DNA from 3 places in the Paenibacillus sp. LjRoot56 genome. Region 1 is predicted to be linked to each of the others. Evidence: predicted binding sites of a transcription regulator. Region 1 holds the regulator's gene; each other region holds the start of a gene.
What was found. Region 1 encodes LexA, which represses DNA repair genes until DNA is damaged. Its sites were predicted from a motif close to CGAACATATGTTCG; they were not measured.

Region 2: a site for LexA is predicted at 1,547-1,560, ahead of addB (helicase-exonuclease AddAB subunit AddB). Genes of this name have one in related genera too.
Region 3: a site for LexA is predicted at 1,388-1,401, ahead of recA (recombinase RecA). Genes of this name have one in related genera too.

What each region holds. Positions count from the first base shown of each region.
Region 1 is NZ_CAXURV020000004.1:619,550-624,301, forward strand. It holds gene ACSQ8O_RS28665 (1,2-dihydroxy-3-keto-5-methylthiopentene dioxygenase) at 1-291, shown strand, start outside; gene ACSQ8O_RS28670 (HAD family hydrolase) at 380-1,174, opposite strand; gene ACSQ8O_RS28675 (DUF896 domain-containing protein) at 1,216-1,401, opposite strand; gene ACSQ8O_RS28680 (LysM peptidoglycan-binding domain-containing protein) at 1,543-1,947, opposite strand; gene lexA (transcriptional repressor LexA) at 2,093-2,710, shown strand; gene ACSQ8O_RS28690 (aminopeptidase) at 2,899-4,137, opposite strand; gene ACSQ8O_RS28695 (transposase) at 4,552-4,752, shown strand, end outside.
Region 2 is NZ_CAXURV020000002.1:975,890-980,641, reverse strand. It holds gene addB (helicase-exonuclease AddAB subunit AddB) at 1-1,398, opposite strand, end outside; gene ACSQ8O_RS16730 (class I SAM-dependent rRNA methyltransferase) at 1,758-3,131, opposite strand; gene ACSQ8O_RS16725 (Na/Pi cotransporter family protein) at 3,252-4,283, shown strand; gene deoC (deoxyribose-phosphate aldolase) at 4,246-4,752, opposite strand, start outside.
Region 3 is NZ_CAXURV020000002.1:1,359,786-1,364,537, reverse strand. It holds gene ACSQ8O_RS18630 (regulatory protein RecX) at 1-199, opposite strand, end outside; gene recA (recombinase RecA) at 275-1,318, opposite strand; gene ACSQ8O_RS18620 (competence/damage-inducible protein A) at 1,489-2,739, opposite strand; gene pgsA (CDP-diacylglycerol--glycerol-3-phosphate 3-phosphatidyltransferase) at 2,824-3,408, opposite strand; gene rimO (30S ribosomal protein S12 methylthiotransferase RimO) at 3,405-4,733, opposite strand.

The DNA of each region.
Region 1 (4,752 bases):
GTGACTCCGAACATTGAAGAACTTCTAAAAAAATTCGAACAAGTGCACACGCATACCGAAGATGAAATCCGCGCTATCGTTTCTGGAAAAGGGATTTTCATTATCAAATCCGAAGAACTTGGCTATTTCGATGTTGAACTTGAGCCAGGTGATGTGATTTCTGTTCCAGAGAACACGAATCATTTCTTCACTTTGATGGAAAACCGTGAAATCGTCGCTGTTCGCCTTTTCATCGAAAAAGATGGCTGGGTTGCGTACAACATTGATGATCCTGACTTTATCAAAGCTTAACACTAAAGTTACTGTAACCTAATAAAGCCCAATAGCACTTCAGACCATTGCGTCTTAAGTAGCTGTTGGGCTTTATTTCTATACGAAATTAACCATTATTGATAATCGGCAAAATTTCTTGAAGTCGTGACACTTCATAAGCAGGTACGATCTCATCGCCACTTTGAAGCCCATGATGATTAATCCATATATTACGCATTCCAATGCTTCCTGATCCCAAAATATCTGTCGTCAGTTTATCCCCGATCATGATGCCTTCCTCCGCATTAATTTCAAGCAGACCCAGTGCATAATTGAAAATCGCCGCAGCTGGCTTTCCTTGTCCAAATTCTCCAGAAATTACGATATGATCAAAGTAAGCAGCAATCTCAGGAACCCCTGCTAGTTTCTCTTTTTGTAAATCCGGTGAGCCATTCGTTAAAAGAAGAAGCTTGTAGTTGCCTTTCAACTCATCTAGTACACGGAAGGTTTCTTCATATACATAGGGACGACTGCGGCGTTCGGCTGCAAACAATTCACCCAGCTTGTACCCTAAGTCACGATCTTCAATCCCTAATCCTGCAAGCCCTTTTGTCCAAGATTCTGTGCGATAGCCAGGTGCTAGCTTCTCTAATTTGCGGAAGTTTTCATCCTCGCCTTGTGTGAAGTTAGCCCATAGTCCTTCAAATGGGTTAATCCCAATCATTTTGGTAAATGGGAACGTATCGAAAGATTCATATAAACTCCTTGCTTCTTTACGAACAGATGCTTCTAATTCCTCTGGGTTCAACCCATTGACTTGCTTCGCGGCTTCTGCGCATGTTGCAGCAAAAGCTTCCTCCACACTACGATCATCCCATAACAGCGTATCATCCAAATCAAATAGCACAGCTTTCAACGTCATCATTCATTTCCCCTTTGAATGTAGTATCTATTGTAGTAGGCTTATTTCTCTTCGTCAGTAAACTTAATGGAATCTAGTTGAACCTTCAGGTTACCCCTGAACGCATTAATATAGATTTTCCTTAGCTCATTTCGCTCATCAATCTCTGCATCCGTTAGGCCAACTGTCTTCGCCTTTCGAGCTAGTTCATTGATTCGCTCAATCGTCTTATCCATGCTGTCACTCATTGTAATCCTCCCAGTCAAAATTTCAATATGAGTACTACTTTGCCATCACCGATTAGGATTGTCAAGGATACAACGCAAAGAGACATAGCAACAGACGGCTATGTCTCGAACAATCATCTATATAGTGAACTAAGAATTAGCTCATACAGGTAGTAGTAGAACTTGCCCCTCTTGCAATGAACTGTTCGATAAGTGATTCAATGCTCTCAATTTCTCGATATAAGAACGCGTGTTCTCACCCTTCTTTTTGTGAGCTTCTGCAATCCCCCAAAGAGTATCACCACTTTGAATAACAACTTTCTCGTTTTGAGTAGCTTTCGCTGATAATTGCGCGGAAATGATCGGTGTAGACACGGTAACATTGCCATCACCTGCATAGGCTTGTACGATCGCACCGAACGAAAACACAGTTCCAAGAATTACTGCTATCAGTATGAAACGAAGTAGTAGCTTCGAATAACCCCGTTTAATCGTCATCCCTTTGGATGTATGAGCAGTACCACGAAGTGTTGTTGTTCCGTTAGATTGTGAATAAGCCATATACATATCATTCATCCCCCAAACATTTGTTCTGTTATTAGAATAACACGAACACATGTTTGAGTCAACCGTTTCTCGAACTTATGTTTGTACGAACTCGGGTTCTATGTTATACTTTGGGTAATGATTCCCAGTATTGGAGTGATATCTTATGAGTAAAATTTCGCAGCGTCAACAAGCAATAATGGAATTCATTAAGAACGAAGTGAAAGATAAGGGTTACCCGCCTTCCGTTCGTGAAATCGGCGAAGCAGTTGGACTAGCCTCCAGTTCTACCGTACATGGCCATTTGGAACGTCTTGAGAAAAAAGGCATGATTCGTCGAGATCCTACCAAACCGCGTGCAATTGAAATTCTAGGGCTGGATGGTGCCGAATCCCAATTCGCTGTCTCCGTCGCTCGTGTTCCCCTTGTTGGTAAAGTAACGGCTGGTGTTCCTATTACGGCCACTGAGAATATTGAAGATTATTTCCCACTTCCTTCAAGTATGGTTGGTGACAACAACGTGTTTATGCTTAGCATTATGGGTGACAGTATGATTGAAGCTGGTATTCATAATGGCGACTATGTCATCGTTAAACAACAACAAACAGCGAATAACGGTGATATCGTTGTAGCAATGACAGAAGATGATGAAGCTACTGTTAAGCGTTTCTACAAAGAGAAGGATCATATTCGCCTTCAACCGGAGAATTCCGCTTTACAACCCATTCTATTGAAGAATGTAACGATCCTTGGACGTGTAATTGGCTTGTTCCGGGATATGTAAGAACGGCAGATCCCGCAAAAAAAGCAAGGCTCTCAAAGTGAACTTTCACTTGAGAGCCTTGCTTTTTACCACATAAGAATTTATAAGTTTCCAGTACCCTGAAGAACAAATTCTTATTGGCGATAAAAACCACCATTTAAACGCGGTCATTCTTCCTTGAAGGACTTCGATAGAAGTTTTTCTCACATTTAAAACGTCAATACCCAGTTCCCTGCCCGGAAGATCGGTTCGATCGTCCCATCCGCTAGTTCTCCATCGATTTCAAGTTCCGCAGAACCAATCATGAAATCCACATGAATCAAGGAGCTATTCCCTCCGCGATCTTTCAACTCAGCGTTCGATAACTTGGTACCATCCTTCAAATTAATCGGATAGCAGCTACCCAACGCTAAGTGACAAGAAGCATTCTCGTCAATGCCAGTGTTGTAAAAAATACGATTTAAATTAGAAATCGGAGAATCAAACGGAACGAGTGCAACCTCACCTAAATAACGTGCCCCTTCATCCATATCCAGTAAACGTGCCAAATGGTCATAACCAACCTCCGCTTGGAAGTCCACAACCTTGCCCGCTTCGAAGGTAAAGGTAAACCGATCCACTAAAGCGCCATTAATATTCAATGGCATTGTACTCGCTACCGTACCACTAACACCTGTTCGGTTTGGAATGGTGAACACTTCTTCCGTCGGCATATTCGCTACATAGCGGACACCGCGAGCGTTCTCGTTATCTCCACCTAGCCAAATATGTCCTTCCGGCAGCTCGACACGCAGATCAGTACCCGTAGCCCGATATCGCAAAGCTTTATAGCTTCTTTCATTCAATATGTTATGCGTGGCCTTCAGCGTATCCAAATGGGACTGCCAAGCTGCCACGGGGTTCTCTTCATACACACGGTTGATTTGGAAAATAGCATCCCACATCGCAGGAATACGCTGCTCCTCTGGCAAATCCGCGTACACAATCGAAGCCCAAGCTTCTGTAGGTGCTTTAATTAAACACCAGCTAAACTCACCTGTACGCACATAGTGCTGATACTTGGCTCTTGCTGTTGAAGCGGCTTTGGAAGCTCTTGAAATCAGACTGGCATCAATACCATCGTATAGATTCGGATTTGGTACCTTAATGTTCAATAAGGCTCCTCCGTTTTCAACAAAACGTTCGAGCATCGTCGTATACCACTCAGGGTAATAGTCCATTGAATCTTCTGATGCATAATCAAATTTATTCCGAGTAATGACATCATCCTGCCAATGCACATGGACAAAATTCGCCCCAGCTTCATACGCTTTCTGAACGATTAATCTTGTTAAATCCAACGTTTCTATAGGAGCTTCAACCAACAAATCTTGGCCTTTATTCAAGTTAACCCCGATCCGGATTACTAACTCTGCATACTTCTCTATATTTCGTTTGAAATTGTCCATAGTTCAATTATTCTCCTTCGCGTTAAAAAGCCCATCAGCTCATTCTAAACGAGTCTGACAGGCGATAAGTATGTATTGGTCCTTCTTATCATACAATACCCCCTTAGAGGTTGGCAATGAAGCAAGAACAGATGAGCGAGGTAAGAACGCCGTATTCTCGTCATGCCGTCGTTGTTAGCGGAGTTTGTAGCTTTAGATTAGCCGAAGTAATATTATACAAACTTGTATTAACTGGAAAACATACAGTTATTTTCGATGAATCTCCTCGAAAACTCGATTTAGATGGAAAACATGTAGTTAATTCTGCCACTTTTGTTCTATTCGAGTAAAATGGTTAAAATTAACTGTAGGTATGGAACTAGAATAAAAAGTAGACACCTTGTTAAGAGATGAGGATAATAATCTTATCAGGAGGTGTTCATTTTGGGTGAACAGCGGCAACGGTATAATGATGAATTTAAACAACAGACGGTAAAATTTATTCAAGAACAAACGAAGTCGGTAACGCAGATAGCCGAGGAATTGAACATTCCGGCAGGAACCCTGCACCAATGGGTAGCGAAATATAGACAGTTTGAAAGTGAATCCATTGCAACACCAGAAAGACTCCGCCAG
Region 2 (4,752 bases), on a different contig from region 1:
CAAATTGGCACGAAATTTATACGTCCATGGCTTGCCATCGGTCCATCTAAAGCCTTGTATCCCGAATGCAAGCACATAATTCTCTAATTTATCAAGCTCAGTCCTTTGCGTTGTCGCATCAGGAGGTAGCAGTAAATCTGTTTTGATACAACGGAATACAGCATCGTAATGCCAATTATGCTGTATAACCTCGAGCGCAGAGCGAATGAATTCCACAAGTGGATGATGCAGCACTGAACGCTTCTGATCGAAAAAGTGAGGGATCTCATAATCGGTAAGCACCATGTTTAACAAATCTTGATACCCTTCCATGTTACGCACCATGATAGCCATTTCACGCCAACGCACACCATGTTCTCGAACTAGCTGAAGCATATCACGTACTGCACCCTCAACTTCTGCGCGACGATGAACGGCTTCCCTAATGACGAGCTGGTCGCCAATCTTTTCTCCTGGAGAAGGCTTATATTTCGGAGCTCCGCCACCGATTCGACGGTCAAAATTCTGCTCCAAATAGGCAAGCGCAGGACTATCCTCGTATCGCGGTGAACGCTCTTGACCGAGATGAAGAACTTCAGCCGCACCAAGACCCAGCTGCCATATCATATCCTGTAAACGTACCATCGTCGTAGCTGTCGGATGAAATAAATCCAATTCATCCGGGGTATCACCCGCCTGCAGTTCGCGATCCAGACATAATGTAATCGTTACTTGCTTACAAGTAGCAAACAGTGCACCAAGCACCTTGAACTCTTGCGGTGTAAAGCCATGAAATCCATCAATCCAGACTGTCGCTGAACGCAAATAAACCGAGTTCTGAACTTGCTCAGCGAGCAGCGTCAAGTAATCTTCTCCGTCCAAATACTGCCTCGCAAGCTCTGCCTCAAATTGACGATACACCAGTTGAATATCATGCATTTTGTCCCGCAGCAAACCGTGTTCACCCAGGTTAGTGACTCGCTTATTCTCATGCGTTTCCAATTGTTCAGCCGTCACACAATAGCGTTTCATTTCCGTAAAGAGCTGATTCAATCGGTCGATAAAGCCCATTTGCTCAGCGGAATGACCAAAGAGTCGGAGTTTATCCTTATATTTATGTAAAATGCTCGTTAACAGCAGTTTCTTTCCTGTATCATCAATAGGCAGACGAGCTGTCCCGCCTTCTTCTTGCATGACACGCCAAGCTAAACGGTGAAAGCTTAATACTTGCGCGCGGATCATCCCACGAATACTTGGATCCGATACCAGAGCATGCTCAGCTTGAAATGTAGCTTGTTCAGGAACAAGCAAAATCAACGGATCACCTTCGGGCGCCGATGCCAGCTGCTGTTTCATTTCAATCAGACAACGTTCACTCTTGCCGCTTCCGGCTCTACCAATCACGAATCGAATGGACATTCAAGGCCTCCTAACACTTTCCGTCGGAAAGCTTGCTTCGTAAGCAATTCTCGTATTCTATCTCTCTATTCTAGCATATTTTTGGTTGTGAGTCGGCGTGGTAGATGATGGAGGGGGATCTAAGGGGTTTAATTGGCGGAATCATATACGAACATACATTCTATCATTATAGCATGGAACGCAAAAAACAAAAAGGGATACGCTATGAAAACTATCTGATACACGCCTTACACAACTTTACAGAACATTATCTAGACGTCGATATCGGACTATTGGGTGGCAGCCCCCTCCCACCAACACCATAAAACTCAATAAAAAAAGCAAAGCCAGATTAACTAGCTTCGCTCACTTATATCAGTTTATTTGCTGCGCACTTCAAAAATCGCAAATTTCAAATAATGCCCTTCATCCACGCCTAGAATACGCGGGTGGTCCATCCCTGCGCCACGGAACTCAATTAAGCGTAGTAGCTTACCTGCATCCGTTGCTGCAGCATGAATCGTTTCAAGGAATAGCTCAGGATGCATATGGTAGGAACAGCTTGCTGTGACGAGATAGCCCCCTTCATTCACAAGCTTCATGCCATGCAAATTGATGTCTTTATAGCCGCGGCAAGCTCCTTCCACAGCACTTTTGGTCTTAGCGAAGGCAGGTGGATCGAGAATGACGACGTCCCAAGTACGCCCACCAGTGCCTACAGGCTTCGAAGTGTCTATCTTAGCTTGACCTGCTGCGCCAGCCACAGCACGAAGCTTGCGCTCATCCAAGCCCTTCACCTGCGTACGCAAGTACTCGAAGGCATCAGCGACGACGAATTCGACGCGATCCTCGAAGCCATTCAACGCAACGTTCGTACGAGCACTTTCAATCGCATGCTCGGAGATATCGAGGCAAGTTACTTTTTTGGCTCCGAATTGACACGCGTTAAGCGTGAAGCTTCCCGTATGTGAGAAGCACTCCAGCACAGAAGCGCCGTCCCACAGTGGAAACGTCACTACTTTGCCATTCGCGTTCACAGGGAGCATTTGCGTTACACCATTTTCTTCAACTTCCGTCAAATTGATGCCACTGCGATGCCCCCAGCCAGTCATCAACGGTGCGATCGCCGCGCGATTCTCACGTTGGTCGAAGAAGTAACCTGTCTTCTGCCCTTCCTCAATATCAACGCGAATGCGAAGGCCATTTTCCAAAATATCAACATGCTTCGCACAATCTCCATACAGAAGTCCCTTCGTCTGCTTCAGACCTTCCAGTTCACGTATGGAAACGTCACTTCGCTCATAGATCCCAACTGGCTTCATAACTTGTACCAGTGCGTCGACGATGTTGTCTCGGCAGAGATCCATCCCCAAAGTCAAAAGCTGAACAACCAATGTGTTCTCGAATTTATCAACAATAAGACCTGGGAGGAAATCAGCTTCTCCATATACCAGACGATAAGACTGCGCTCCTTTCACAAAGCGCTGTCGATGTAGAAAACAACGTGTGAATCTTTCGACGAAAAACTCCTTCGTCATCGTCTCAATCGGGTTATACGATACAATACGTACCGTAAGCTGTGAAGCTTCGTTATAATAGCCCGTTGCTAGATATTTGCCTAGGTGATTCTGAACGGATACAAGCTGTCCAGGCACAATGTCCCCATCCGTACGCTCAATTTCACTCTTATACACCCACGGATGTCCTTGCTCCAAGCGGGGTTTGCGTTTCTTATGTAAAAATACTGCTGCCATTATTTTAGCCGTCCTTTGCGTGAAACCGTTCACCTATACCATCTGGCTTGTCATGCTTGTCTTTACGGTCACATATATTGGTTGAAAACGTCGTACACTCACGAAAAGGAGATCCCTCTCATGATTCATGCTATTATACTGCCTGTTGCTACAGGCTTTATCTTATTTCTGCTCGGGATGAAGCTAATGGAAACCTCGCTTCAGACCTGGGCAGGACCCCGCCTCCAGCTGTGGCTGGAGCGGTTTACCCGAACACCGGTGCGCGGTCTTATCACCGGCACCGTGCTCACCGCGGCGCTGCAGAGCAGCACCGCCATCACAGTAATCGCCATCGGCCTCGTCGGCGCTGGCGTCCTGTCCTTCCCGAGAACACTAGGCGTGATTCTCGGAACCAATATCGGCACGTGCCTCACCACTGAGCTGATCGGGCTCAGCTTGGGCGGCATCGGCGTGCCGATCCTGATCGCCAGCGCCAGCGTTTGGCTGGCGAGCTGGCTGGCCGGGCCGCTGCCTCAGGCAAGCGAGCCCCGCTCCAACGCCGCGCAAGCAGGCGCGGCACTACCGCAGACCGCCGTGCATGACGGCGGTCGCCAAGGGCTGCGCAGCGTCCGCTACGGCTCGCTCGCGGTGGCTGGCTTCTCTCTCGTGCTGCTCGGCATCGAGATCATGCAAACCATCGGGCCTGCGCTGCAGTCCCGCGGTCTGTTCGCCTGGTTCGTGCACCAGGCGCAAACGAGCCTGCTATGGGGCATCCTCGCAGGCGCAGCGGTGACCGCGCTTGTGCATAGCAGCGCAGCCGTTATTGCGATGGCGATGAGCCTCGCCGCCACAGGGGCAATCCCCGTTGAGCTCGGGGTTGCCATTACCATTGGTGCCAACGTTGGTACCTGTGTCACTGCAGTGATCGCAGGCATGAGCAGCTCGCGCGCCGGGCGTTATGTCGCTTGGTCACATGTGCTGCTGAATGTGGGAGGTGCAATCCTTTTTTATCCGTTCATCCACTGGCTCGTCAGTCTTTCCGCTCTATTAGCTAATGATGCAGCATCGCAAATCGCAAGGTCCCAAACCATTTTCAACATCGTAGGTTCCTTAATCGCGTTGCCTCTCTGCTATCTTAGTATGTGGAAGCGCCTTGAGTTCCGTTCACAATAGCTACACCAGAGCTAGTCCCTAGTCTCGTTGCTCCCGCTTCAATCATCGCAATTGCCGTCTCTACGTCGCGAACACCGCCAGAAGCTTTCACACCAATCGTGCTTGATACATTTTGACGCATCAAGCGAACATCTTCTACCGTAGCTCCACCAGGTCCAAAACCAGTCGATGTTTTCACAAAATGAGCACCTGCTTCTTCCGAAAGACGGCAAGCTGTTGCTTTCTGATCATCATTCAGGAAACCCGTTTCCATGATCACTTTAACGATAGCTTTTCCTTTTACAGCATCCACGACTTGTTTAATATCCGAACGAACCGCATCCAGTTGTCCTTCCAAAAGCAATCCAATCGGCAAAACGGTATCGATTTCAGCAGCTCCGTTTTCAACAGCTTTTGCCGCTTCGAATGCTTTAACTTCACTCAAACTAGCGCCAAGTGGGAAACCAACTACAGCTGCAACCTTAACGCC
Region 3 (4,752 bases), on a different contig from region 1:
TTCGCTCTTCATCTAAAATGATAGCTTCAATCGCTTGCTGATAAAGGGATTCTCCTTTGTTTAAACGGTGCTTGATCAGAATATCTTCATGCACAGAAAAAGCGTATTCCTCATTCAGATAAATGTTATAGCGATGTCTTCCTTGTTTTTGTTTTTCCACTTTGGTTATTACTTGTAATTCTTCCTCTTCGTGATTCATCTCAATAATCCCCCAAATGAAGAAAAAACACCCCAACACAAGGTTAAGGTGCTTCATCCATCCTATTTTTCAAACCTATTCAAAAGCTGTTTCCAGCTCGTCTTCTTCTTCATCCGTGTTCGGACCAACAACTTTAATCAAGTTACTATTCTCTCTAATTCTTAGCTCAATCGTTTCTGAGATCGCTTTATTATCTTTCAAGAATTGCTTCGCATTCTCACGTCCTTGGCCAAGACGCTCACCTTCATACGAATACCACGCACCGCTTTTATTCACGATATCCAGCTCAGTTCCGATATCAATAATGCTACCTTCGCGTGAGATACCTTCACCGTACATAATATCGACTTCAGCTTGTTTAAATGGAGGTGCTACTTTGTTCTTAACGACCTTAATTCTCGTACGGTTACCAACCATGTCATTGCCTTGCTTGATAGTTTCAATACGACGAACATCCAATCGAACGGAAGAGTAGAACTTCAGTGCACGTCCACCCGGAGTTGTCTCTGGATTTCCGAACATAACGCCAACCTTTTCACGCAATTGGTTGATAAAGATAGCGATGACTTTAGATTTATTGATTGCACCAGACAGCTTACGAAGCGCTTGTGACATCAATCGCGCTTGAAGACCTACGTGAGAATCTCCCATATCGCCTTCAATTTCTGCTTTCGGTACTAGTGCTGCAACGGAGTCGATAACAATAATATCTACCGCACCACTACGAACAAGTGCTTCCGCGATCTCAAGTGCTTGCTCACCTGTATCTGGTTGGGAAAGCAATAGCTCATCTATATTAATACCAAGCTTGCTTGCATAGGAAGGATCTAACGCATGCTCCGCATCGATAAAGGCAGCTTGTCCACCTACTCTTTGAACTTCAGCAATCGCATGTAAAGCTACAGTTGTTTTACCTGATGACTCTGGTCCGTAAACTTCAATAATTCTTCCGCGTGGGAATCCACCTATTCCAAGTGCGATATCCAGAGCAAGTGCGCCCGAAGAAATCGTTTCAACTTGCATATGCGTAGATTCTCCAAGTTTCATAATGGAGCCTTTTCCGAACTGTTTCTCAATTTGACGTAATGCATTATCTAGCGCGGCACGACGATCTGACAAAACGACCACTTCCTTCTATCATTATAGGTATATGATAACTTGTTTTGGCATGTTTGCCAAGCATTTTTTCGAACATACATTCGTTTTTTTTGCGAACAAACAAAAAACCGTAACAAAGTTATCGCTTTGCTACGGTTCTTCCGTTAACTAACTCTGATTATAGAGGATTTCTAGTTTTCTTTCAACTGTTTCCACAATTGATAGATTGCACGCTTAGCAGCCCTTAATTTAATTGACTCCCTGTTGCCAGATAGTTGGAGAGTAAATACTTCCGTCTTCTCATTCTTTTGTGCTAATCCCACATAGACAAGCCCTACAGGCTTCCCTTCAGACGGACTTGGACCTGCCACACCGGTCACGGAGATGCCAAAGTCACTACCAGTCCTAACTAGCAACTGTTCGGCTAAAATGAGAGCTGTTTCGCTGCTAACAGCACCAGGAGCACCTTCCCCCTCCAAAATATCCATTGGCACATCGAGCAGCTTATTTTTTAACTTGTTTGAGTAAACGATAATACCACCTAAGAAAGATTCTGAGCTACCTGGCACTGTCGTTATTAAATCACTAAGTAAACCTCCTGTGCAGCTCTCAGCGACTGATAGCGTCTTCTTGCTAGCCGCCAGCAATTGCAAGACAATCGCTTCAATAGGGACGTCCTGATCCGCATAAAGATACTCACCAAGTCGCTTCTTAATTTCAGCTTCCGTAGCTTTCAGCTTTAACTCGCCTTCTACTTCCGCATGGGCACGCGTTGTCAATCGTATTGTTACTTCACCTTCTTTGGCGTAAGGGGCAATTGTCGGGTCGGTCTGTGATTGAATCAAATCCAACAACAGATACTCCAAATTGGACTCTCCTATGCCTGCAAACTTTAGCATCTTCGAATACAGCGGAACTTCAACTGTCATTCGTGACTGAAGCCACGGCACTGCATATTTTGTAAACATCGGCTTCATTTCTTTAGGAGGTCCTGGTAAAAGCACGAAATGTGTCCCCTCGAAAGTGAGCGCATTTCCCACAGCCAATCCAGTCTCGTTATGTAAGGGATCGCTTCCTTCTAGCATAAGGGCTTGACGACGATTGCTTTCCACCATATGAATCCCTCTAGAAACAAACATCTCAGAAATAGCCTCCATAGAAGGCTCGTGAAGCACCAGATTACGTCCCGTCAGTGTAGCTAACACATCCTTAGTCAGATCATCCTGTGTTGGCCCTAATCCTCCTGTACAAATCACGACATCAGCTCGAGATGCAGCTAAACGAAAACTGTCCAACAAGCGCTGTTCATTATCCCCAACAACCGTTTGAAAGTACATATCAATCCCTAGTGCTGCACATTCTCTAGAAATAAACTGCGCATTGGTATTCACGATTTGACCAAGCAGCAATTCTGTTCCTATCGCAATGATTTCTGCTTTCATGTACGAAACCTCCTTAAAATGAGAAAACCTCTAACGTGATCGCTCGTTATTGATCGACCGCGTTTAGAGGTAAGTTTAATGGAACTATGACTTTTCCGAAAAGTCTATGACGTGTTTATTTTTAACGAAATATTCCACACCTGAATAAACGGTAATAATTGCTGCAGCCCAACTAGCTATAACATCAAAGGGAAAATCTAGAAACGTAAATGGAAAATTATTAATCAGCAGTGCAATGATGGCTGTAATTTGAGCCGCGGTCTTCGCTTTACCCCATTTACTGGCCGCCATGACCGTACCCTCTAAGAGGGCAATTTGACGAAGTCCAGTCACAGCCCATTCTCTGCTAATAATGACAATAACGATCCAAGCATCAACTTTATCCATTTCTACTAGTGAAACAAGTACAGCGGTAACAAGCAGCTTGTCTGCCAATGGATCCAATAGCTTGCCCAGATTCGTAACAAGATTACGTTTCCTAGCAATGTAACCATCTAAGCTATCTGTACTCGCAGCAATAATAAAAATTAAAGCAGCAATAATTTGATTATACGTTATGCTAAACTCCTCTATCCGTATTTGAGGAAATTTTACCTTAATCAACAAAAAGAACATGATGATGGGTACTAATAAAATTCTCGCTACGGTGATGCGGTTAGCTAAGTTCATGCAATTACCTCCCCGGATAAGTCAAACTCATAGGAGTGGGTAACACGAACTTTCGCAAGTTCTCCAATGTTCAATTTCGCATTCGAAACGAATACTTCACCATCAATTTCAGGTGCATCGAACTGGGAGCGTCCAATATAAACGTCGCTTCTGCCATCGTATCTTTCAATAAGCACGTCGATTTCTTGCCCAATACGTCGACCACCGCGAATATTCGAAATTTCACGTTGAATTTCCATAATAGCGTTAGCCCGGTATTCTTTTACATCATCAGGCACTTGATCCGGCAGTCTTGCTGCTGGCGTATCATCTTCTTTGGAGTAGGCAAACACACCAAGACGATCGAACTGAACATCCCGCACGAATTGTTTCAAGTTCTCAAAATCTTGTTCAGTCTCACCTGGGAAACCAACAATAAGCGACGTACGCAAGGCAACATCAGGAATGGATTCGCGAATTTTACGAACGAGTTCACGTGTATCCTTTTGGCGGCCTGGTCTACGCATACGCTTAAGAATAGAATCTTCACTATGCTGTAAAGGCATATCAATGTACTTGCATACTTTAGGATTCGTTGCCATCACTTCAATCAGTTCATCACTGAAGAAGCCCGGGTATGCATAGTGCAGACGTACCCATTCAATTCCTTCAACTTCACTTACTTTGTTCAGCAAGGTAGGAAGCATGAAGCTATCATAGATATCTGTTCCATAGTTTGTGGAATCTTGAGCAATTAAGCTAATTTCCTTCACGCCTTGAGCCGCAAGGTTAGCAACTTCTGCAACGATTGATTCCATACTTCTGCTCTTAAAAGCACCGCGCATAATTGGAATGGAGCAGAATGTACAAGCGTTATCGCAACCTTCTGCAATTTTCACATAAGCTGTGTAACGAGGAGTCGTCATCAGTCTAGGCAGGTCAGCGTCATAGTTAAATACCGGATTCCCTACTAGAACCGGTTTCTTCCCTCTAAGCGCTTCGTCCACAATGTGATTAATTTTATCAAAATCCCCCGTACCTACAATGCCATCGATCTCAGGCATCTCTTCCATTAACTGCTTTTTGTATCGTTGTGTTAAACAGCCTGAAACGATTAGCGCCTTGAGATTCGCTGTTTGCTTCAGTTCTGCCATATCCAAAATTGTATTTACGGATTCTTCTTTAGCTGCATCAATGAACCCGCAAGTGTTCACGATAATGACTGTAGCATCTTCCTTGTTGTCTACAAGTTGGAAACCACGGCCATGAATTAAACCTGACATAATCTCGGAATCAACTAAATTCTTCTCGCATCCGAGAGTAACTACTTTAACCTTTTCTGTCATGAAAGAAACAACCTCCAAT